3 regions of the Halomonas sp. CnH100-B genome follow, and region 2 is predicted to be linked to each of the others. Evidence: riboswitches for the same ligand, from Rfam matches in the RefSeq annotation. Region 2 holds a riboswitch; each other region holds the start of a gene.
What was found. Region 2 has a riboswitch for thiamine pyrophosphate ahead of NH398_RS08920 (sodium:solute symporter). Riboswitches for the same ligand answer to the same signal wherever they lie in the genome.

Region 1: another riboswitch for thiamine pyrophosphate. It lies ahead of thiM (hydroxyethylthiazole kinase); the one in region 2 lies ahead of NH398_RS08920 (sodium:solute symporter).
Region 3: another riboswitch for thiamine pyrophosphate. It lies ahead of tenA (thiaminase II); the one in region 2 lies ahead of NH398_RS08920 (sodium:solute symporter).

What each region holds. Positions count from the first base shown of each region.
Region 1 is NZ_JAMXRX010000007.1:147,949-155,882, reverse strand. It holds gene NH398_RS15740 (DMT family transporter) at 1-429, shown strand, start outside; gene NH398_RS15735 (class III extradiol ring-cleavage dioxygenase) at 433-1,170, opposite strand; gene NH398_RS15730 (DoxX family protein) at 1,227-1,634, opposite strand; gene NH398_RS15725 (LysR family transcriptional regulator) at 1,729-2,649, opposite strand; gene thiE (thiamine phosphate synthase) at 2,646-3,260, opposite strand; gene thiM (hydroxyethylthiazole kinase) at 3,250-4,059, opposite strand; TPP riboswitch at 4,084-4,175, opposite strand; gene NH398_RS15710 (hypothetical protein) at 4,225-4,569, opposite strand; gene NH398_RS15705 (DUF2237 domain-containing protein) at 4,695-5,069, opposite strand; gene gloA (lactoylglutathione lyase) at 5,275-5,808, shown strand; gene NH398_RS15695 (DUF6164 family protein) at 5,810-6,175, shown strand; gene NH398_RS15690 (cupin domain-containing protein) at 6,172-6,846, opposite strand; gene NH398_RS15685 (zinc ABC transporter substrate-binding protein) at 6,994-7,934, opposite strand, start outside.
Region 2 is NZ_JAMXRX010000003.1:487,432-495,365, reverse strand. It holds gene NH398_RS08940 (NnrU family protein) at 1-331, opposite strand, end outside; gene NH398_RS08935 (MFS transporter) at 496-1,674, shown strand; gene NH398_RS08930 (magnesium transporter CorA family protein) at 1,671-2,639, opposite strand; gene NH398_RS08925 (diguanylate cyclase) at 2,657-4,087, opposite strand; gene NH398_RS08920 (sodium:solute symporter) at 4,162-5,541, opposite strand; TPP riboswitch at 5,531-5,634, opposite strand; gene NH398_RS08915 (peroxidase-related enzyme) at 5,679-6,290, opposite strand; gene NH398_RS08910 (hypothetical protein) at 6,465-7,154, shown strand; gene NH398_RS08905 (CoA-acylating methylmalonate-semialdehyde dehydrogenase) at 7,204-7,934, opposite strand, start outside.
Region 3 is NZ_JAMXRX010000002.1:259,818-267,751, forward strand. It holds gene NH398_RS04725 (HlyD family secretion protein) at 1-250, shown strand, start outside; gene NH398_RS04730 (DUF2955 domain-containing protein) at 267-1,343, shown strand; gene NH398_RS04735 (CsbD family protein) at 1,448-1,633, shown strand; gene thiC (phosphomethylpyrimidine synthase ThiC) at 1,692-3,608, opposite strand; gene tenA (thiaminase II) at 3,635-4,303, opposite strand; TPP riboswitch at 4,385-4,539, opposite strand; gene NH398_RS04750 (Shedu immune nuclease family protein) at 5,096-6,166, shown strand; gene NH398_RS04755 (potassium channel family protein) at 6,282-7,808, shown strand.

The sequences.
Region 1 (7,934 bases), on a different contig from region 2:
ATGATCGTTCTCGCAGCGGCGGTGTTCTATGCTCTGATGATGGTGACGGCGCGACGTTATGGTGCCAACGAGCATCTGTGGGCGATGGTGTTCTATATGACCATGGTGCCGCTGGCAGTCACCGCGGTGAGCCTGCCGTGGGTATGGCAAACGCCACAGCCATGGCATTGGCTCGGATTTTTGGTATCGGGCGTGTTGGGAGTGGGGGCGACGGCGTTTATTACCTTGGCTTTTCGCTATGCGCCTGCCGCCATTGCCGCGCCCTTTGATTACACCGCCATGCTGTGGGCGGTGCTGTTGGGCTGGTGGTTCTGGGGAGAATTGCCGGACCTTTGGGTCTGGGTAGGCAGTGCGCTGATTATGCTAAGTGGTTTGGCCATTGCTTATCATGACCGACGCACCACCTTGAAACGCCGCCCCACGGCGTAGACGTTAGGCAAACTGATAGGCATCCATCGCTAGCACGCCGTGCTCGACGCTATGGTGTCGTTGTGTTGCGCGGCCGCCCGCCCCCATCGCCACCAACAGCGGCTGAAAGTGCTCCGGTGTGGGGTGATTGCGCTGGGCATCGGGCGCGTTTTGCCAGTGGACGAGCGCGTCGCGATCATCCTCTCGCAGCCGTGCATGCACCCACTCGGCGAAACGGTCGACCCAGGTCGGCACCTGGCTACCTTGAGGCTGTAGCTCGTAGAGGTTATGGGTCAAGCTGCCCGAACCGATCACCAGTATCCCTTCTTGGCGCAGCGGCGCTAGCTGTTCACCTAACGTTAGCAACGCCTCAGCTCCCCAGCGGCTGGGTAGCGAGAGCGATACCACTGGTACGTCGGCGTCAGGATACATCAGTGACAGCGGCACCCAGGCCCCATGATCCAGACCGCGCTCCACCTCTGTGGCCCCTAGTTGCTCGGCCAGTCGGCTTGCCAAGGCGGGGTCACCGGGCGCTGGGTACTGCACGGCAAACAGCGCGTCGGGAAAACCGCCAAAATCATGGAGGGTCGCAGGCGCGGCGCTGCGGCTGACCTGTAGGTGGTCCGTCTCCCAATGTGCAGAGACCACCAAAACGGCTTTGGGGCGAAGGTGGCGGCCCAGTGCCCGTAAGAAGTGATGGGCAGGGGTGGGGATGAGGGCCAGCATGGGAGAGCCGTGGGAGATAAAGAGACTCGGTAACATGGAACGCACTCCAGTCGATTGGCCTGCCGAGACGAGGTGCTCGGCAGGCCATTGGATCATGCCAGTCGGCGGCTGATGACGAGGCTACCGCTGCCTAGGCCTGCCTGTACCAGGAGAGCCACGGCCCAGAACACTGGGAACTCCCAGCCGCCGCCGGGGTTGGAGAATACCCAGCCGTTACCCAGGTGTACCCAGGCGGCGCCGAGCAGCACCGGCACTAGCGCAAGGCTCACCCAGCGGGTGTATAGGCCCAGTACCAAAGCCAGGCCGCCGCCGACTTCGGCCGCAATGGTCAAGTAAGCCATGAAACCGGGCAGGCCGAGCGATTCGAAGTAGCCCACCGTGCCAGGAAGCGTAAACACGAACACTTTCATTAAGCCGTGGGCCAGGGCCATCACGCCCAGGCTAATGCGCAGTAAGGCGGTGGCATGGAGGGTTGCAGCAGGGGTCGTTAAGGTTGTCATAGCTCTCTCTCTCGCTGTGTGTGTGCATCACCGTGGATGCGATGAGACAACTGTACGTCAGCAGAGCGAGATGATAATCCCGCCGATTGGCACTTCACTGTTGCGAAATGCGCGACAATCCCAGCCCCTGTTCCCATACCGGTGGGTCTCCCCAGGCATCGGCCAACTGGTCGATGAAGCGCGTCACCTTGGCGGGCAGAAAGCGCCGCGCGGGGTAGATGGCGTGTATGTCTAGGTAGGTCGGCGGAAGGTCTAACAGAAGCGGCACCAAGTGCCCCCGTTGGATGCTCTCATGAATCAGAAAGCTGGGCTGCTGGGCAATGCCTAACCCCGCTTCGGCGGCATACGTCAGCATGTCGCCATTATTGCTCTCTAGTGGCCCCGTGACGCTGACGTGCTGCTGATTGAAGCGCCAGTCGCCGCTGTTCTGCCCGCTGCGATAGCGCAGGCAGTGGTGCTGGGTCAGATCCTCGATGCGCTGAGGGGTGCCATGCTGTGCCAAGTAGCCGGGGGACGCGCACAGCACCAGCTGGCAGCGGGTCAGACGCTTGGCGATCAGGCTGGAATCCGGCAGGCTGCCGATGCGAATCGCGACATCGTAGCCCTCTTCCAGCAAATCCACGCGACGGTCGTTCAGGTCCAAGCGTACGTCTAACGCCGGGTGTGCCTGCATGAAGTGCGCTACCTGTGGGGCAAGGTAGCGGGTACCAAAACTCATCGGACCATTGATGCGCAGGCGTCCACTGACGGTGCTGGTGCCGCTACCGACATCGGCAGCGGCCTCGTCCAAGGCCAGCAGAATGGCTTGAGCGCGAGCCAGATAGCGCTCTCCGGCATCGGTGAGATGCAGCCGCCGAGTCGTTCGCTGAATCAAGCGAGCGCCCAGCGTCTCCTCCAGCGCCATGACCTGCCGCGAGACGCGTGTGCGTGAGAGGTCCAAGGCCTCGGCGGCACGGGTGTAGCTGCCGAGCTCGGCCACTTTGACGAAGGCGGCGAGCTGATCGAGCTGGCTCATGGGGCGCGAAACGCCAGCGCCGCCTGATAAGGGTCAGGCTGGCCGCAGATGGCGGAAATCACCGCTAAACCGTTGGCACCGGCGGCCCTGACTTGGGCGGCGTGCTGCGCCTTCAAGCCGCCGATCGCCACGTTGGGCAGCGGGCAGGCGCAGACGAGTTCGGCCAAACCATCGAAGCCTATCGGCTGAGCGTGATCCTGCTTGCTGGCGGTGGCGAAAATGGGGCCTAGCCCGACATAGTCCAACAGCGCGATGGGCGCGTTACGAAGCTGCGCGACGGTGTTGATCGACAGCCCCAAAATGGCATGCGGTCCCAGCACCTCACGCGCCTCTTGTACGGCGGTATCGCTTTGCCCGACGTGCAGGCCATCGGCGCCGCTGGCGATGGCCACGGCTAGCCGGTCGTTGATGATCAGCGGCACGCTGGTGCCCGCCAGCAGCGCTTTGAGCCGCTTGGCTTGGGCGACCATCGCCGCATCACTGGCGTGTTTGTCGCGCAGCTGTACCACGGTGACACCGCCTTTGACGGCGGCCTCCACCGTCGCCTCAAGGCCAGCGTCCGCGCACAGGATGGCATCGGTGACTAGATAGAGCGAGAGATCACACTGCATGGAGCGCCTCCACCTGGCTGAGCGACGAGAGATCATCCGGGGTGAGCTGGTACAGAGCATCCAAGAGGGCAACCTGAAAGCTGCCCGGCCCATCGGCCCGTTGGCCAGCACGATGCCCGGCGATGCTAAAGCACGCCAGGGCGGCCAGCGTTGCCGTCAGCGGGTGCTCGCGGTTAGCGGCGACGAACCCGGCCACCAGCGCACTCAATCCACAGCCCAGCGTCGTGACGCGGGGCATCATCGGGTGGCCCCCGGTCAGCCGGAAATGGTGGGTACCGTCGGTCAAAAAGTCGGTCTCGCCGGTCATGGCGACGATGCAGTGCTGCCGTTGCGCGAGCGATATGGCTGCTTGAGCGGCGTCATCGGTGGATGCCGTTGCATCGACTCCGCGTCCTTGGCTTGCCAAGCCGGTGAGCGCCATCACTTCAGAGGCATTGGCGCGAATGACGCTGGGCCGGTGGGGCAGCAGCGCCTGGCACACCTGCTGGCGAAAGGCGGTTGCCCCGACCGCCACCGGGTCTAGCACCCACGGCGTTTGGCTTGCGTTGGCCGTGCGAGCCGCCAGCTGCATCGATTCGGCCCAGGGCGTAGAGAGCGTGCCGATATTGATAGAAAGCGCACCTGCCAGCGCGGTAAATTCGGCGACCTCTTCGGGGGCGTGCAGCATCGCGGGCGATGCCCCCGTGGCCAGCAGCAGGTTGGCCGTGCTGTTCATGGCCACGTAATTGGTCATGCAGTGGACGAGCGGCGTGGTTTCGCGCAGAGCGGCGAGCATATCGCCAAGCGGGGGGTAGGTCATAGTATCCTCCCGGCCAGGGAGGTGGTGAGAGGCACCACGACTCCCTACGCCGGCGTTATCCGGTTCAGGTTCGAAGGGTGCTTCTCAGCCGCTGGGCGGCGCCCCTGTCGTTGGTGGCTACTATCCTAGCCTTGGACGGAGCTGTAAAGCCCCGCCGGAAGAGACTTAACGAAACGCGATGCGCGTGCCGTAGGTAAGCATTTCATCAGGGGTGATGGCACGGCCCGACACGCCAATCATCTCATCGCCGCACTGGTCGGCGAAAGTCAGCACGCCGTGGGTCAGACCGAGCTGGCCCAGGGTGTCACGGATTTCACCGGTTCCCAAAAAGGTACTGACGCGGCCTTCGGCGTCGCTCAGGTCCGATACACCGTTGGCATGGTGAAAGCGCACCTTGTAGATACCGTCCATGGACTCGACTTCGACAATGGGGGAAAAGCCGTTTTGAATCGCATGGCTCAGCTGCTTCAGAGTCAGGCGATCGCCAAGGGTCATATCGATGGCTGTCATGACGCTCTCCTATCTGACGCCATTCGCAGGGCATCACGGTTGAATTTGTAAAACTGTCGAGATAGAAGTGTAGAAGGTCTGCATCGTTTTTCCAGGCGCATTCGATCAGAGCGCGTGCCGAGAGGTCAGTGCACGGCATCCAGCGCGTGTTGCTGAAGTTTGGTCAGAGGGATGATCTCCAGCGTGCGCTCGTTCGTGCCCGAGAGAATCACCGGTGGTGCAAGCCCCACTTGGGCTGCTTCGGCCCAGCGGTGGGCGCACAGGCACCAGCGGTCGCCGGGCTTCAAGCCGGGAAAGCCGAAGGCCGGGCGCGGGGTCACCAGATCGTTACCTTGAGCCTTGGAGAAAGCCAGAAACTCCTCGGTCACCATGGCGCACACCGAATGGATGCCGACATCGTCAGGCCCGACGCGACAAAAGCCGTCGCGGTAGAAGCCGGTTTTTGGGGCATGGCAGCAGGGCGTGAGTGGCTCACCCAGTACGTTTCGATCACGGGACATAGAGACTCCTTCGGGCCGGGCTGGAATTCCAAGCGCCTTGCCCTCATAACTAGACATTAAACGCGCCATCGCACGTTATGACCGATGCGCTGGAGCGATGGTCAAATGGCGGGCGCTTAGCAGCCTAAGCCTTGTACAAAGTACTACGTTCGTCAAAGAATTTGCACCGTATCCACGAAAGCGTCACCCCCATAAGGAGAGTCTCATGTCGTATCAAGGTGAACAGCATCCAGGTGTTGCCCCAGTCGCCCCGCAAACACAGGGTTTTCGCTTAAACCACACCATGCTGCGGGTCAAAGACCCCGAGCGCGCGCTGGCGTTCTACTCCAAGGTGTTTGGAATGCAGGTACTGCGGCGCTTGGACTTCGAGGAGATGCAGTTCTCGCTCTACTTCCTGGCTAACGTAGAGGCCGGTGATAGCGTGCCGGAAGAGACCCAAGCGCGCACCGCGTGGACCTTTAGCCAGAAAGGTCTATTGGAGCTGACCCACAACTGGGGTACCGAAAACGAGCAGGACTTTGCCTACCATGACGGCAATGCAGAGCCGCAGGGCTTCGGGCATATCTGTTTTAGCGTACCGGATTTGGAAGCCGCGCAGGCGTGGTTCGATGAGCATGACGTGACCTTCGTCAAGCGCGCCGACCAGGGCAAGATGAAGGACGTGATCTTCGTCAAGGACGCCGACGGCTACTGGATCGAAGTGATTCAAGCAGACCGTATGGCCGCCATGGGCGATTGATATGGCGCATCTGCTGTTTCGGTTGCGTCACGTGACCGACGAAGAGGCCATGGAGGTTCGCCAGCTGCTGGAGGCGCATGGTTTCGATGTGTACGAAACCCAGGCGGGCTTTTTTCGCCTGGGAGTCGATGCCATTTGGCTGCGCAACCCTGCCCAGCGAGACGATGCCGAAACGGTGCTGGCGCACTATCAGGCCGAGCGGCAAGCAAAGGCGCGCAAAGCGCATGAAAACGCGTTGGCCCGCGATGAGGCGCCGACGTTGTGGCGACGTTTCGTGGCGCACCCGCTGCAGGTCACGCTAGTGATCGTTGCGGTGCTCATGATCGCTCTGCTCACCCTGCTGCCGTTTATTGGGCTAGCTCGCTAGTCGTCAGAAGCGTCAGACAGATGCCCGCGCTTGACGTACATCATTACCCCGGCCTGGCCTGCGCGAAGCCGTGGCGCAGCCCCCGGCGGGTAGCGGCACCAGCTCCCTTCCGGGTACTCGGTGTCCGCATCGCACAGCGACCCTTCCAGCACGAACAGCTCCAATCCGCCCGGTAGGGCAGGATAGTCGGTGACGATGTCACGCTCCCAGCGCTCCAGGCTGATACGCTCGCTTTGATAGGTATGCAGCATTTTGTACGTGATGCCGGGCCGACGATCAGGCTGCCAGGGCAAACGGTGGGCGGGAATGGCGAGTTGGAGCAGGTCGTTCTCATCGAACTGGTGGAGCTTCACGAGAATCAGCGCGCCCTCATCGCCAATGTGTGGCGTATGGCCCGTGCCGATGGGGTTGCGCAGGTAGCTGCCCGCCGGGTAGCGGCCATGTTCGTCGGCAAACACGCCCTCGAGCACGAGAATCTCTTCACCGCCGCCGTGGTTGTGGCGGCTGAACTGACTATTTGGCGCATAGCGTACCAGGCTCGTGGCGCGGGCCACCTCATCGCCAATGCGGTCCAGCATCATTCGTTCTACGCCTGCGCTGGGCGAGGCGACCCAGCGATACTGCTCCGGCGTGACAAAGGCAAAGTGGCTAAAGTCGGCGTTTAGGCGCATGGTAGTGGCTCTTTGCAGGGGTTTAAACAACGTTAGCGGCGCATGGTGGAGCCAGTCTCCCCATCCTCACGACAAAATGCAACGCAAAAAAATACCGCCTGGCGCAGGCGGTATTCGATTCTTTACGGCACGTCTTTACGACATGGCTCAGTGATCATGACCATGATCGTCGTGGTCGTGGTCGTGGTCGTGGTCGTGGTCGTGGTCGTGGTCGTGGTCGTGGTCGTGGTCGTGGTCGTCATGACCAGGATCATCATGACCCGGCGCTGCCAGAGCATCGTGGAGCACCTGGGCGTTGTGGCGCATCATGCCCAGGTAGGTGTTGGCATCGCCTTCACTGGCCAGCGCATCCGCGTACAGCGTGCCGGCGATGGGAAGGCCAGTCTCTTCTGCCAACTGCGTAATGATTGCCTGGTTGGTCATGTTCTCGTGGAACAGCGCCTGTACGTTCTCTTGCTCGATCACATCGATCAGGGCGGCCATGCTGGCACCGCTGGGATCGGCTTCGGTCGAGAGACCGACCGGCGAGAGGAAATTCACGCCGTAGGCGCTGGAGAAGTAGCCAAACGAATCGTGCCCGGTGATCACGCTGGCCGACGCAGGAATCTCGCTGAGCAGCTCACGAATCTCGGCATCAACGCTATCCAGCTCTGCCAGGTAGCGCTCGGCATTGGCTTGGTAGCTCTGCGCGTTGGCACCATCGGCCTCGATCAGGCCATCACGAATATTGGTGACGTAGACCCTCGCCTGCTGCAGATCTTGCCATGCATGAGGGTCGTCATCGCCATGGGCGTGCTCGCTGTGATCGTCCTCTGCATGCTCGTCGTGATGCGCGTCATCACCATGCTCGTCATGATGCGCCTCATGAGCGTGCGCGTCGTGGTCGTGGTCGTGTTCATCGTGCGCTTCATGATCGTCGTGGTCACCATGCCCGTGTTCGTCATGCGCTGCGAACGCGCGTGGGGCGATGCCATCCGTCGCCGTCACCAGCGCGCCGCGGTAGTCGCTGGAGTCGATCAGTCGCTCCATCCAGCCTTCGAACAGCAGGCCGTTGAAAACCACCAAATCGGCGCCGGCCAGCGCGCGGG
Region 2 (7,934 bases):
TGACGGCCAGCATCATCGGATGGCCCAGTTTGGCTTTGATCGCATTGCCCGGCACATACGCCGCCACCAGCATGATAAAGGCGGGCAGCATCAGTAGCGCTACTGCATGGCGTAAGCCCATCGGCGGAAACCATAGGTAGATAGGGTCGAGGCGCGTTTGACCGTAGCCATATATGGCGATGGCAAGGCCAATGAGGGCCACCACGGAGTAAGCCAGCTTCCACGTGCTCTGGCCACGGTTAGCGATCTGCTGCTGTCGCCAGGATTCCGCAAAGATACGTACCGAGTGCCCGCCTAAAAAGATCAGCAGGCCTAAGATCATGAGGGTCATGGTGGTCACTCTCCGGTGAGTTGCAAGTCGTTGGTCGAGTGGGAGCATGCCACACTCCTTGGCAAACCACATGGCGCGGCGTCAACTTTTCGCCAATAGTGATGGAGAGCAAAACCCGTCAAGCTAGACGACTGACTGTGCCTCTGCCCTCGCCAAGGATCGGTATGCTTCACTTCCCCTCGACGTACCATCGCCGTCTCACCTGGACCTATTTTGGGCTGTTCATTGCCATTGGCATGACCGGCGGCCTGCTTGGCCCGGCCCTGCCACACCTGGCCGAGGTCAGCGGTGCCTCCATGAGCCAGATCGCCGTGCTGTTTACCGCACGCGCCGTGGGCAACATGAGCGGCGCGATGGTCACCGGGCTGCTCATGGACCGCTTCAACGGCCACCGCGTGCTGGTGATGATGGGCATGCTGGCGGTGGCTGGGCTAGCCGTGGCTCCGCTTAGCCCGCTTTTGCTGCTGTTGACGCTTCTATTCATGCTGCTGGGGTTTGCGGAGGTATCGCTCAACGCGGGAGGCAACACGCTGCTGCTATGGCTGCATCGAGATGCGGCAGGCCCCAACGTGAGCGCCCTGCACTTCTGCTTTAGTTTCGGCAACATGCTGACGCCGTTGATCATGATTGCCGCGCTATCGCTCACCGGGCAGTTCCACCTCACGTTTTGGATCGTTGCGGCTAGCGTGGCGGTCATGTTGTGGCCGCTGTCCCGCTTCGTCAGCCCGTCCATGCCCGCCGTCGACCCTCATCCCGACACCGCGGCCGCCCTCAAGCACCGCGACCCGCTGCTGCTGGGGCTATTCATGCTGCTGTTTTCCGTTTATGTGGGCATCGAGATTACGTTCGCCGGTTGGGTTACCGCGTATGGCACGCTCTCCGGGTTGAGCACCGAGCAGGCGGCGCTGCTGGCAACGCTGTTTTGGCTGGCACTATCGGCAGGGCGTCTTCTGGCGATTCCGCTGCTGCGCGTTTGCTCACCTTGGCAGGTGCTTGCCGGCTGCTTGGCGCTGGGGTTGAGCGCGGCGGCAGGGCTGCACGCCAACGCGCTGCCGCTTAGCGTCGGCGCGCTGCTGTTTGGCCTATCCGCCTCGGCTTTCTTCCCCACGCTGTTTGCGCTGTGCAACCAGTCGATCGTCATGCGAGGACGCACCACCGGCGCCATCTTCACCGCTGCGGGCAGCGGTGCGCTGGTCATCCCGTCACTGACCGGCCCACTGTTGGATATGGCGGGGGCCCAGGCGTTTCCCATTCTACTGGCCACGCTCTGGCTACTGATTGCACTGGGGCTGATGCTGCTGGCGTACCGTCTGCGGCAGTTGACGGCTCGGCAAGGGCTTTAAAACCAGTCTTTCCGTTTGAACAGCCAAATGAGAATCCCACCAATTCCGAGCATGGCGCCCCAAACGAAAAAGTAGCCGTACTGATAGCTCAGCTCAGGCATGTACTCGAAATTCATGCCGTAAATACCGGCGATAAACGTCAACGGAACGAAAATAGCGGTAATCACCGTCAATACGCGCATGGTGATGTTCAGCTGGTGAGACGAAATGGAGATATAGCCATCGACCAAATCACCACAAATGTCGTAGTACATCTGCGTCAGCGTATAGAGTCGCTCGAAACGCTCTTCGACATCGGTAATGGCATGCAGCGTTTCGCTTTCGCCTCGGGGTAAATGCGCGTAATCATACGCCGTCAGCTCTTGTGTGATGCCTTTGTGGTAGCTGAAGATGCGGCGCATTTTGACCAGACGAGAACGGTAAGTGGTGATTTTACGCATCAACACATCGTTGCCGTTCTCCAGCAGCTCATCTTCGAGATCGCTCAACTCCGTCTCGAACTCCAGCAAGCTGTCGATGTAAAAGCCCGCAGAGGTATACATCACTCTTAACGCGACCTGCTCGGGCGATTGGGCCAGCAGGGCTTTGCCGTGCTCATTGAATAAACGCTCGATACTGAGCGCCTCGCCGGGGTGCAGCGTGACCAGAAAACGCTCGCCAACAAAGAAACAGACCTGCTGGGGCACGAAATTGAGCTGGGCATCGAACGACGAAATACCGCGATAGATGATCAGCGTGTGATTGTCGAACTCTTCGATCTTTGGGGGGTGGCGCTCTTTATGAGCATCTTGGATCGCCATGGGGTGGCAATCGAAACGCTCTAGCACGTCACGCTCCTGCGCTTCGCTCTCGCCTTTCATATCGACCCACAGATGTGCCGTGGGCATGCGTTTCCACTCGTCCATCAGGCTCAAATCGCCCTCACGCACATCGCCTTCTGGGGTGGTTAATAAACAACGAATCATACGCGTCCCTGGGTTCGTTAAAGAGGGTTGGGGGTATCCGCCGGACGCGCCAACGCGACACGCGCTTTACCTGCGCGTTTGGCGTTATACATGGCGTCGTCGGCACGTTTCAGCAGCTCCTGTGGCGTCTCAGCCGCGTTGGGCACGAACAGCGCCACGCCAATGCTGGTGCTCACTCGCAGCGTGGCACTCCCCACGTGTAGCGGCTCTTCGATCACCTGAATCAGCTTGTTTGCCAACGGTGCAAGAGCCTCGGTAGTCACCCCTTCGAGCAGTACAACGAACTCATCCCCCGCCCAACGGGCAATGAAGTCCGTCTCGCGGACGGCGTTCTGAAGGCGCTGCGCGACCTCACGGAGCAGCTCATCGCCCATGCCGTGGCCGTGCTGGTCGTTGATGCGCTTGAACCCGTCGAGGTCCAGAAACAGCACGACAAGCGGCGCCAGGGTACGACGTACCCGCGCCATCGCTTCGGGAAGCCGCTCATCCAGGGCGCGACGATTGGGCAAGCGCGTCAGTACGTCCTCTCGGGCCTGCTGGTCACGCAGACGCTCGAGCTGCTGGCGTTCGGTAATGTCGTGGATGAAGACGCTGCGGCGCGGGCGGCCATTCACTTCAAAGCTCTTTAGCCGCACCTCGACCGGCAAGCGAACCCCGTCTCGTCGTATGGCGTCGCAGGTCAAGGGCATCGCGGCGTCGTCACAGGTCAGCCCCTGCGGGAACATGAGCGAGGTGAGTGGGCGCGTCAACGCGTCTTTGCGGCTCCAGCCGAACATGCTTTCGGCGGCCCGGTTCCAGTCCAACACGCGCCCCTGCGCATCGATGCACAGATAGGCGTCGTAGGCAGACTCGATCACCAAATTGAGCTCACGCGTGCGCTGCTCAATACGCTGTTCAAGACTTTGATGAAGCGCCGTGAGCGACTGCTGAGTGGCGGCGCGAATTTTCTGCTCGTTGATGAGCCGCTCGCGCAGATGAATTTCGCCGATCACGATATCGGCCAAATCCTGCATCGCAGCTTGTTCCTGAGGAGTCAACTGGCGCGGCTGCGTATCCATCGCACACAGCGATCCAAGCACTAGACCATGGGAGTTGCGCAACGGTATCCCGGCATAAAAACGGATGCCGCCGGGTTTCGTCACGATGGGATTGGTAGCGAAGCGCTCGTCACTCTGAGCGTCTTCGACCACCAGCGGTTCGTCCTCCAGCACGGTATAGGCGCAAAACGCCATGTCCCGGGGGCTCTCGGAGAACTCCATGCCTACTTGCGACTTGAACCACTGACGGTCGGTATCGATCAAGCTGATGGTGGACTTAGGAACGCCGAGCAGCACGGTGACCAACCGCGTGATGCGATCGAAAACGGGCTCGTTCGGCGTATCCAGCAGGGCCAGCTCGTTAAGCGCAGCCAAACGGGCGGTTTCGTTAGGGGGTAACAGGTGGCTCATGGCGATCACACCTAAGTGGTCATCAGTCCCCTAACAGCATACCGTGAAACGGAATTTTCTGCTCAACGCCCCACTTAACGCACGGCGATACGCCGCGGGGTCAACCCGGCCCACACAACGCTCAACACCGTGGAGAGCAGCAGCGCCCCCACAAACGGCCCCAGTGTCGGTACACTGCCGGGGAACGTCGCGGCCAATACTCCCGCGCTGACGCTACCTTGACTCAGCCAGCCAGGCAGCACGGCGCCTACTAGCCCCGCTAGCCCACCGCTGATCGCAGCCGTCGGTGTCATTCGTTGCCACAAGCCCAGCAGCACCGGCACCACGATCGCTGCACACAGCAGGTCGGCAATCAAAAACAGCCGCAGCACCGACAGCCCCTGTAAAGCAATCACGATCACGGGCAGCATGATGGCCACGGTGAGCCAGCGCGCTTTGTTAAGGGCCTCGGGCCGGTGGCCGCTGGCCCACAGTGACGCAATACCGTTTTGTAAAGTGTCGACGCTCGAGGTGACCAGCGTGACGGCCAGGACCAGGGATGGCAGCGTGATCCATACCGGGGCATCGCTAAGCAGCGCAAAAAACGGCATGGGCGGCTCGCCGAGGCTGACCCCGCTCATCGCTGCCATGATGCCAACACCACCGATCACCATGACGACCAGAACGGTCAGGCCGCCGCCCAGCCAGGCACCGCGCCCCAGGCTCGCGTCGTCTTGGGCCGCCCACACCCGCTGCCAATAGCCTTGGTGAAACAAGTTCGCTGCCGTCACGGCGATCACCAGCGTCAACGCGACGCTGAGCGAGCTGCCGATGGGGAGCGACGGGAGTTGTGCGTCACTCGGCATATTGGGTAGTCGCCAGAGCGTTACGCTGGCGACGGCGAGCAGCAGCGCCAAAAGCAGCCACGCTTGCCAGCGGTCGGTGGCGAGACTTGCCCGAAGCCCTCCCATCACGGTGTAGACCAGCGTGGTGAGCGCCACTCCGATGATGACCACGGCAGGAGGCACGTCGGAGAGTAGCGCGGTAATCGCCCCGATGGCGGTGAGTTCAGCAGCCAGGAAGCAGCCCATGTAAGCCACGGAAACGAGCGCGACGAAGCGGCGCACGCCCGTGCCGTAGCACGTATCGGCAAACTCGGCGATGCTGCGCCCTTCCGGCAGCGCTTGGCGTATTTTGGGGCCATAAAGGCCCAGCACGATGAACGGCAGCGCCGAGCCAAGCGCATAGCCCAGCAGCGCTACGGGGCCCACGAACGCGCCAATTTCCGGGGGCGCAAACAGAATCCACGCCCCCATACCCGAGGCCAAAAAGGAGAGCCCCAAGGTAGACGCGGTTTGAGAATTGCGGGCGGTGACATAGTCATCCAACGAACCGCCACCAAAGCGGGCCCGAAGGCCCAAAAAAGCAAAGCAGCACAACGCTGCGCCTAATACGAGAGACGTTAGGTAAGGCATGTCGCGCTTCCTCCGCCGGTACGAACCGGATCAGGTTCCAGGGTCTGCGTTACGCGCATTCTCAGCCCCGATGGGGCTCCCCTGGCGACAGTGAATGGAGGCGACATCCTCAATCAAACTAGCGCATTAGTAAAGTCTCAGGTGGTCTGCCGAGCACTCTCCTCCGGCTGTTTGGGGACGCGCCCTATCGTATAGAACTCGGCGTTGGGCGGCGTTCCCGCCAGCGTCACCAAGCGGTTGGACATGCCGAAAAAGGCCGCAATGGCACCAATGTCCCAACAGTCGTCCAGGGTAAACCCAACGGTTTCCAGGCGCATTTGCCACTCGGTTGAAAATTCCCCCAGTTCGATGGCGCTATGCAGCGCAAAATCGAGCATCAACCGATGACGCTCGCTGAGTCCCGCCACGCGATGGTTAATGGCGATATTGTCCGCCAGCAAAGGGTCTTTACTATAAATACGCACCAGTGCGCCATGGGCGACAACGCAGTACAAACAGCGATTACGGGCACTGGTGGCCACGACGATCATCTCTTTTTCCGCTTTCGTCAGCGTATCGGACGCCCGCTCCATCAACGCATCGTGATAGGCAAAAAAAGCACGGAACTCCTGGGGACGATGCGCGAGCATGAGAAACACGTTGGGTACGAAGCCCGCTTTTTCCTGCACCGCTAACATGGCTTCCCGGATATCCTCGGGAACTTCTTCTAGCGTCTCAGGAAGTGTAAATCGACTTATCGAGACAGACATACGCACTCCTGTTTTTTGTAACGTGGCGCCTAACTGCTGAATGGCGTTTACTCGTAACAAATTGCTAACTAAAGAGTCTTTAAATACGCCTTAACGCTCGCCATACTCTTAATGATTTAATGTCATAAGAGCCGTACGCTATTAGCCAAGCGGTGTACTAACAGGGAAACCACCATGTCATACTCCGAAGCAAAAGAGCACACGCCAGGGCGTTTGCATGAACTGTTCGCCGACCCTTACCGTGCGTTCGAAAACGATACGGATGAGCGTCAGCTGCATATCCGCGTCATGCTTCACACCCTGCTGGCCCGCCCCATGAAGCGAGGTCAGGTAACGCTTCGTGTGATTCACGGCTGGGAGAACGGTGGCTTCGAACCCGCCGACCTGCAGCACGCCGACTTTACCCTGCACAGCCTGACAGATTTCGATGCTGCCGTGACGCGCTTCGCTACGGCTGCCGAGAAAAACGCACCGTTGCCCGCAGATCAAACCGCCATTCTGGCCGAGCCGCTAGCCGATGCCATTGCCGATGCCGAAGCAGATGGCAACGCACTGACCGACGACATCCGCGAAACGCCGGCCCGTTGGCCCGCGTTCGAAGGTGGGCTCGCCCTCTACACGCTGTTCAAGATGTACCACCGCTTGGTTTACGGCGAAGATGACACCTACCGCTGCTCCCAGTGCGACACCCCCCACGGCCCTCGCGAGATCCATGAGTTTCATTTGGAGGAGGGCGAGTTTGCGCTGCTGGTGCCCATCAGCGAGGAGCAGGACGCGCCTTATTTGCTAGTCCTTCACGAAAGTCAGCTGGGTCCCATCGCCCAACTGCTCTCGGAAAGCCTGCCGCTGTTCGAACGTTATTGAGCTGCGCGCCTCCTCGGCCGAGGAGGCGCTTCACTGCGCCCGGGGCGCGCTATAGCGAAATCGTGCTGTTGATACCGCTTGAGACGTTTTCCGGCTCGAACCAGCGGGCAGTGACCGTTTTGGTTTGGGTCCAGAAGGCAATCGCCTGCTTACCGTTGGGCCCCAAGTCACCCAGTTTCGAGGCCCGAGAGCCGGTAAAGCTGAAATAAGCCACCGGCACTGGAATCGGCACGTTGATACCGATTTGGCCCACGTCGATGTCGGTCTCGAAGCGCCGTGCTACCCAGCCCGAGTTGGTGAAGATCGAGGTGCCGTTGCCATTCGGGTTGGCATTAATGAACGCGATGGCGTCGTCCAGCGTCTCGACGTTGACGACGCACAGCACTGGGCCAAAAATTTCTTCGCGATAGATCGTCATGTCTGCCGTCACATCGGAAAACAGGGTCGGTCCGACGAAGTTACCATCCGGGTAGCCGTCGACCGTGTAGCCGCGACCATCCACCAGCAGCGTGGCGCCCTCTGCTTCGCCTGCGCTAATCAAGCGCTCGACGCGGGCCTTGGCCTGTGGCGATACCAGCGGCCCTAGGTCCGCTTCACGCTGAGTGCCCGGCCCCACGGTCATACCGCGCGCACCGGCTTCGATATCCTTGATCCACTCGCGCGCCTCTCCCACCAGCACGACCACCGAGTTCGCCATGCAGCGCTGACCGGCGGCACCAAAAGCAGAGCCCAGCAGGCTATCGATGGCTTGACTACGGTTGGCATCCGGCATGACGACAC
Region 3 (7,934 bases), on a different contig from region 2:
GTTCGATGCCGGTGTGCGAGAAGGGCAGCAGGCCGCCGACGGGCAACTGGTGGATATTCCTACCTCTGACCGATGGGTGCGCGACGCCCAGCGGGTGCGTATTCACGTCGTGCTGGATGAACCGCTGGAAGAACTCCCGCCCAGCGGCGCGCGGGCCACGGTGCAATTAGTGCCCGGCGAGCACGCCTTGGCAAAGCCGTTTGCTTGGCTGCAGGCGCATCTCATTAGCTGGCTGCACTATGTTTATTAGACGCTTGGCGAGATCGTTGGCTACTTCAAAGCCACACGCGGCGACACCCGCCACTCGTTCGGCTCCCAATCCCTCGGCGCTTAGCCAGAACGGGCTGCGCCAGTGCCTACGAGTCGCGGGTGGTGGCACGCTGGGGTTTATCATCAGCCAACTGATGGGATGGAATTACGGCGTCTTCTTTACCGTCTTCCCGATGTTTTTGTTGGGCTTGGTGCCGGTGTTAAATGGCTCGATCATTCGCCAGTTTCTCTCCAACGTGAGCCTCAACGTGCTGGAGGTAAGCCTGGTCGTCGGGCTGTTAAAACATATGCCCGTGGTGATGACGCTGGTGGTGCTGGGCCTGTTTCTGCTGCGCTTTAACTTGATGGCCAAAGGCCCGCTGTTTCTGTTTGGTGCCAACGGGGTGCTGACGTTAAGTATTCTGCTGCACTTTGCCAGCTATCCGGGGGTGGATTTAAGTGATCTGCTGGCCAGTAATCTCATGGCCAGCGTGCTGGCGGTGTTTATCGCCATGCTGATGTACACCCTGTTTCCCGATGTGGAGCCACGCCAGCCGCCGCCAAGAGGCACTAAAACGGTGGCACAAATCCGCCATGAAACGCTGATTGGCGGCATCACCGCCACGCTTTCATTTGTGGTGTTTCAGGTGTTTGACCTGCGCGATTCGCTCTCAGCGCAAATGGCCACCATCTTGATTCTGTTCACGCTGGGTTATTTCGGCGCTCAGGTATCAGCAGCAAAACGTGCGGTAGGCACGCTGCTGGGCTGTAATCTCGCACTGGTGATGCAGCTGGCGCTCTACACCCAAAGCCACCACTTTCTACTGGTGATTCTGCTCTATTGGCTGGGGTTAATGCTGTTTGCAAGGGAGCATATCTTAGAAGGTGGCGGTTCAGGCATTGGGTTTGGTGGGCTGACCACAATGGGGATTCTCTTCGGCCAGTCGTTAGGGCCGCAGCAAGACCTAGTCTACAGCGCGCTTTACCGCTTCTCTTCCATGAGCGTGGCGCTGATCGGCACGCTGTCGGTAATGATCTGCTTGCATTATCTTCTGAACCGCTGGGAGCCCACGCGCTTGCCCGAAAGAAGTTGAGGCAACTTTTTAACAAAGAGCTACTCTGAAAGGGAGTCGGCGCTAACGTAGCTACATACTTGGCGTGCGACTATTTCCCTACTAACGGATTAGAGGTGTTCGTCATGGCAAGTGGCAAAGAAGATAAAGCGAAAGGTGCGGCCAACAAAGCCGCCGGTAAAGTAAAAGAAGCAGCAGGCAAGGCCACCGGTAGCAGCAAAACCGAAGCCAAAGGTAAAGCCCAGCAAGCCAAAGGCGAACTGCAAAAAGGCAAGGGCGATGCCAAAGAGGGCGCCAAGAAGAAAAAGTAATGCTTGTTGCGCAGAACAAACAACCGGAGCCATTGGCTCCGGTTGTTGTGTTTAAGGGCTACACCTCCTGGTACAGCGCACTCCCTTCCCGGCGGAACTTCTCCGCCTGCTCCTGCATTCCGCGTTTCACCGCTTCGGCATCGCCTTCAGCGGCGTTTTCCGGCGTACGGTCGCGGTAGGTATCGCGCACTTCCTGGCTGATCTTCATGGAGCAGAACTTTGGCCCGCACATGGAGCAGAAGTGCGCCACCTTGGCGGAATCCTTCGGCAGGGTTTCATCGTGGTACTCCCGCGCGGTGTCTGGGTCTAGGCCCAGGTTGAACTGGTCTTCCCAGCGGAACTCGAAGCGCGCCTTAGAGAGCGCATTATCGCGCCGCTGCGACGCCGGGTGGCCCTTGGCCAAATCCGCCGCGTGGGCGGCAATCTTGTAGGTGATGATGCCGGTTTTCACGTCGTCTTTATTGGGCAGGCCCAGGTGCTCTTTCGGCGTGACGTAGCAGAGCATCGCGCAGCCAAACCAGCCAATCATCGCCGCCCCAATACCGGAGGTAATGTGGTCGTAGCCGGGGGCGATATCCGTTACCAGCGGGCCAAGGGTATAGAAGGGCGCTTCATCGCAGTACTCCAGCTGCTTGTCCATGTTCTCTTTCACCAGGTGCATGGGCACATGGCCGGGGCCTTCGATCATCACCTGCACATCGTGTTTCCAGGCAATGTGGGTCAGCTCGCCTAGGGTTTTCAGCTCCGCCATTTGCGCTTCATCGTTGGCATCGGCAATCGAGCCGGGGCGCAAGCCGTCGCCCAGCGAGAACGCCACATCGTACTGCTTGCAGATCTCGCAGATCTCCTCGAAGTGGGTATACAGGAAACTCTCCTGATGATGATACAAGCACCACTTCGCCATGATGGAGCCGCCACGGCTGACAATGCCGGTGACGCGGTTGGCGGTAAGCGGCACGTAGCGCAGCAGCACCCCCGCATGAATGGTGAAGTAATCCACCCCCTGTTCCGCCTGCTCAATTAGCGTATCGCGGAAGATCTCCCAGGTGAGGTTTTCGGCAATGCCGTTGACCTTCTCCAGCGCCTGATAGATGGGCACCGTACCAATCGGCACCGGCGAGTTGCGGATGATCCACTCGCGGGTTTCGTGAATGTTCTGGCCAGTGGAGAGATCCATGATGGTATCCGCGCCCCAGCGGATGCCCCAGGTCATCTTGTCCACTTCCTCCTCAATGGAAGACGTGACCGCCGAGTTACCCAGGTTGCCGTTGATCTTCACCAGGAAGTTGCGGCCAATGATCATCGGCTCGCTTTCCGGATGGTTGATGTTGTTGGGAATGATTGCCCGCCCACGAGCCACCTCATCGCGCACGAACTCCGGGGTGATCTCCTTGGGCAGGCTGGCACCAAAGCTCTGGCCCGCATGCTGATGGCCCAGAATGCGCTCCACCTCTGCGGTCCCCAACGCTTGGCGGCGCTGGTTTTCTCGTAGAGCGATGAACTCCATTTCCGGCGTGATGATGCCCTGGCGGGCGTAGTGCAGCTGGGTCACGTTCTTGCCCGCTTTTGCCCGGCGCGGGGTGCGGGTTAGATCAAAGCGCAGCTGTGCCAGCGTGGGGTCGTTGGCGCGGCGCTGGCCGTACTGGCTGGTGGGGCCATCCAGAAACTCGGTGTCGTTGCGCTCTTCGATCCAGGCGCGGCGCAGTTCCGGCAGGCCTTGGCGCAAATCGATGTTGGCGCTGGGGTCGGTGTAGGGGCCGGAGGTGTCGTACACCAGCAGCGGCGGGTTCTGTTCATCCACGCCACTGGTTTTGGTGGGAGAGAGGGTGATTTCCCTAAACGGCACGCGAATATCTGGCCGCGAGCCTTCCACATACACCTTGCGCGAGCCGGGCAGCGGGGCCACGGCGGCGGCATCTACCTGGGCGGTTTCGGCTAAAAAGTGCGCGGTTTTACTTTTGACGGTCTTGGTCATGACGGTGTCCTTGTCGTTGTTGGTCATTATTCAGAGAGGTCTAAGCCCATCTGCCAGAAGTCGATTTCCAGGCGGGTGGCATCGCGGAAGATCTTGCTCAGCTCACGAAAGCGGGCGGGGGTGACATCAGCCAAGCGGGCATCGAGCCACGCAAGCTCCGCTTGCATAGCAGCTTGGAACTCCTCGCCTTCGTACATGGCGATCCAGGCATCGAACGGGTTCTGCGCGCCGCGCAGCGTGGAAGGTTGCGCGTTCAGCCAGTTGGCGATTTCACCGTAGCCCACCAGGCACGGAGCCAGTGCCACGTGCAAATCCAGCAGGTCGCCGCGGTTGCCGGTATCCAGCACATAGCGGGTATAGGCCAGCGTGGCGCGGGCTTCTGGGAGTTCGGCAAGCTCCTGCTCGCTAATGCCCCATTCCTGGCAAAAGCCCACGTGCAGGCTCAGCTCCACATCCACAATGGCTTTCAAGCCTTCGTGGGCTTGGCGAAGATCGGCGAGGGTGGGGCTTTTGTAGGCGGCCAACGCGTAGGCGCGGGCGAAGTGGATCAAGAACAGGTAATCCTGCTTCAGGTAGTGGTGAAACGACGCCTCTGGCAGCTTAGCGGTGCCCAGCTGGAGCACGAAATCGTGCTCGATATAAGCGCGCCAATCGTCCTGGCAAGCGGTGGTGAGATCGGTAAAGCGGTAGCCCATTGTATGCCTCCGGTGGTAATGATCCGGAGGGCAGGCGAGAAAGATCGAGGGAGTGGCACGGAAGGGTGGCGTAAAGGTGCGCCGCGGCCATCGCTTGATCCCTACGCCGGTACCCGCGCCGCTATTCATAAAGCAGCGCATTAGCCGGATCAGGTTCAGCGGGACCAGCGCTCGGTAGCCAAAAGCTCACCCTGCGCCATCTCAGCCGGATATCACCGGCACCCCGTCAAGCTGTTCGTGGGTGGAGTGTAGGAGGCGGGTGGGGGAGATGCAAGAGGGGTTTATTTTCTAAATGGTTGGTAATGGGCTACTGCGAAATCGATAAGAGCCCGAAACACGACGATACTAAGCGCCTGCTTCTATGTAACCGCCTCCACGTATTTGTCGTTTGCCAGATACCCTAAAAATTGCCGCACTTCATGATCTGTCAGTGGGCAGGGTGTCGTAATTTATTGAACCTAATGTAAAAGCGAATCCATTAGCAATAGGTTTTCTCAGTACGGAAGCTATGACGTTTGGCCCACAGGGCCACCTTGACGCGTTCCATCAGTTTCGTAGGAGAATGCCTCAATAATGCTGTTCATAAAAACAGTATTATTGAGACGAGCAAAACGCGCAAGCCCGCGAATTTTGGCTACATCGCCAAAATTCTCTTTGTACGCTGTAGAATCGATGAGGTAGATTCAATTTGGTGGCTATGAAACCTCAGTCATTGTGATGTCACGTTCATTGAGGTTTGATGGCAGGGCGTATAATCACTGTTAGGTCTAATAAGTAAGGAGTGTTATTGGTTTGAAAGTTTCAGATGTGGTTCATGATTTTGGAAATAGTAAAATGCATTCCTGTGGTGGGATTTGCCGGGTGCGAACCTATGTGGGAAGCGAAGGCGTTGTCGTGCTTTTGACTGATTTGGGTGATCTCAATGATGGGCAATCAGTCACGAATGCCGTAGAAAAAATAATAGACTCGGTTATTAGAAAAGGGTTGGTGACTCAAAGTGCTACTTTTATTGAGCATTACGAAAGAGACCTAGCTGAGTTCGATACATTTGATGTGGTAACGCTGATCCCAACTACCCAGTGGAAGTCTATAAAAAGAGAAAAGGTAGTTGAGCTGATTGCCGGTGATGAAAAAGAGCTTTCTGAAAGAAGTGTAGAGAACAGGTCGGTCTACGAGCAGGCTGACCAGATTAGATACCAGAGGGATCCTTTCAGGGGATCTGTGCACATTGAAAGTCCGGCCGTAATTGCTCGTAAATTTGAAATTATGGAGTCAATGATTGCAAAGGATTCCATTTCAGAACTAATAGAATCTCGCGCTAATGAGCAAGAAATCCAAAGGCTGATTAAAAAAGATCTTTCCCTCATGGCCGAAGCTTATGTTGGCGATGGAGAGTACATATGTTTTTCGGAATACCCGTTAGCTGATGGTGCTGTGGATTTTGTGATCTTTTCAGGCAGGTCGCGTATGGATATTACCTTAGTTGAAGTAAAAGGTGCAGAATTTAACCTAGTTAACTCGAACCATTATGCCTCGTTTAATCACAAAGTTAGTGACGCTGCTGAACAGATCCAAAAAAGGCTTGGAGTGGTTTATCGGAATTATGAACCATTTCGTAAAGACGCCCATGAAAGAAGGCTTAAAGTCCTATCGGGTGATTTGATTCACAACGCGTTTGTTGGACCGAACTCTTGCAAAGGAGTTGATCCTGAAAAGGATGTAAATATTCGCACTGTTGTAATTGGTGGTAGAACTGTAAATGATTTAGAAGAGAGTAAAAAGAGGCATGATTATGAAACGACCTCTACTCCACCAGTTCGTATTGAATCATGGGACACTTGGCTTCGAAGGTTGAAGCGCTGAGAAAAAGCCTAACAAGGGGCTGCAGCGGACCGCTTTTCCGGCGCGATGCGCCTCCAAATCGGCCGCTGAGCCCAAGCGTTAGCCGTTTTAGAAAATAATTTATAGTATGGTGAGTATGTCAGATTTTAACAAAAACACTGAACAGTTATGGTCTATGCAGCCACATGAGTTTAATGAATGGCGAGCAAATAATGACTTGCCAAGACTATTCAACTACTTATTGAAGCTTCTTCCTGGCTTTAGTGATTGGCTGGAAAGCTTACCTTTTGATACGGATGTTGTACTGAGAATTGTACCGACAGGAGACATCTTTAAAGGAAAGAATAAAGTTGTTATTCGAAGAACTGATTATTCTCAAAAGACCTTAATTGAATGTTACGAGGGCACAGAGAATGAAGCTAAGCAATGGTGGCAAAAAAGGCAAAGTGATATTGAAATACTTGGTGAAATTGAACCTTATTTCAAATGGGCGAAAAGAAAGCTCGGAAGAAAGCGTTTTTTTATATGGGATCAGGTTAATAAGCAAACTTCAGATAAGTTTATTCGCGGATCATGCTCTGGGATCAATGTTTCAGGATGTGTAACTCAAGCCCATCTTTTTAGAGATTATACACTTTTGAAGTTGGGGCAGGTCTGCCTAGGTAGCCGTGCTTCAATAGGAGGCAAAAACCTTGATTTCTGTGACTTAGACTTTCTAACAATAAAAGGTGATATGCATGGATATGGTTCTTCATGGAAAACTATAAGTTATTCCTCCTTCAGAGAGCTGACATTCGTGAGTGCATCAGTACACTTTTATACTTTTCATGAATGCTGGCTTGATAAGTTGTTAGTAAAAGATTCGAAGCTTCAAGACTTTTATTTTGAAAAAACCAATATAAACGAATTGCATTTTGAAAGCTCAAATGTTTACAGGATGGGCTTTAAAGAATCGAGAGTTAAACCATTCATTAAATACACAGAGATGAGAGAAGTCACTTTTCAACCAGACAAAAATGTTGAACCTTCAGAAATAGCTATTACTTACAGGATGTTCAGAGCAGCCTATCAGGTCAATGGTCTAACGAAAGAAGCATCTGAGTGTTACTATAAAGAAAGAGCATTTGAAAGAAAGTCTTACTTTCATCCTTACAGCATAGACCGCGAGAGATTTAAGGGAATTATTTTTGACGGCAGGCTTACTAAAGTATTGGACTCCTACATTAAGGGGAGGTGTGAAATATCAGGAATCCCTTCTTTAATAAAGAAAGCCCTAGTGTCAAAAATCAAAAAATATATAACACCTAACTCATTATTCTCTTTGATTAAGTACCGATTTAAATGGCTTGTTTCAATGGTGGATAATTTGGTTTGGGGGTACGGTGAGAGGCCTTTAAGAATAATACTCTTCGCAGCCTTTGTTATATCTTCATATGCTGGTGTTTATAATGCAGTAGGCTGGGTTGATGAAGGTGGAAATGATTATGATTTGAGCCTTTTTGATAGTTTTTACTATTCAGTAGTTACATTTAGTACTCTTGGGTATGGTGACATAACACCTAATACGGAAGTTTTGAAAATTTTGGCTGGTTCTGAAGCTTTACTAGGTGCCTTGACCATAGGTTTGTTAATCGCTGGTTTTTCTAATAAAAATAGGTACTAGCTAGCTACTACGGCTAACAAGCGCTTTAAACGGAACGTCAACAATTGGCTATTGTTCGTTCCTCACAATTTTAGCCAACTATTTCCGTCCGCTTAAGCGGGCGTTATCTTCTTTGGAGCATGTAGC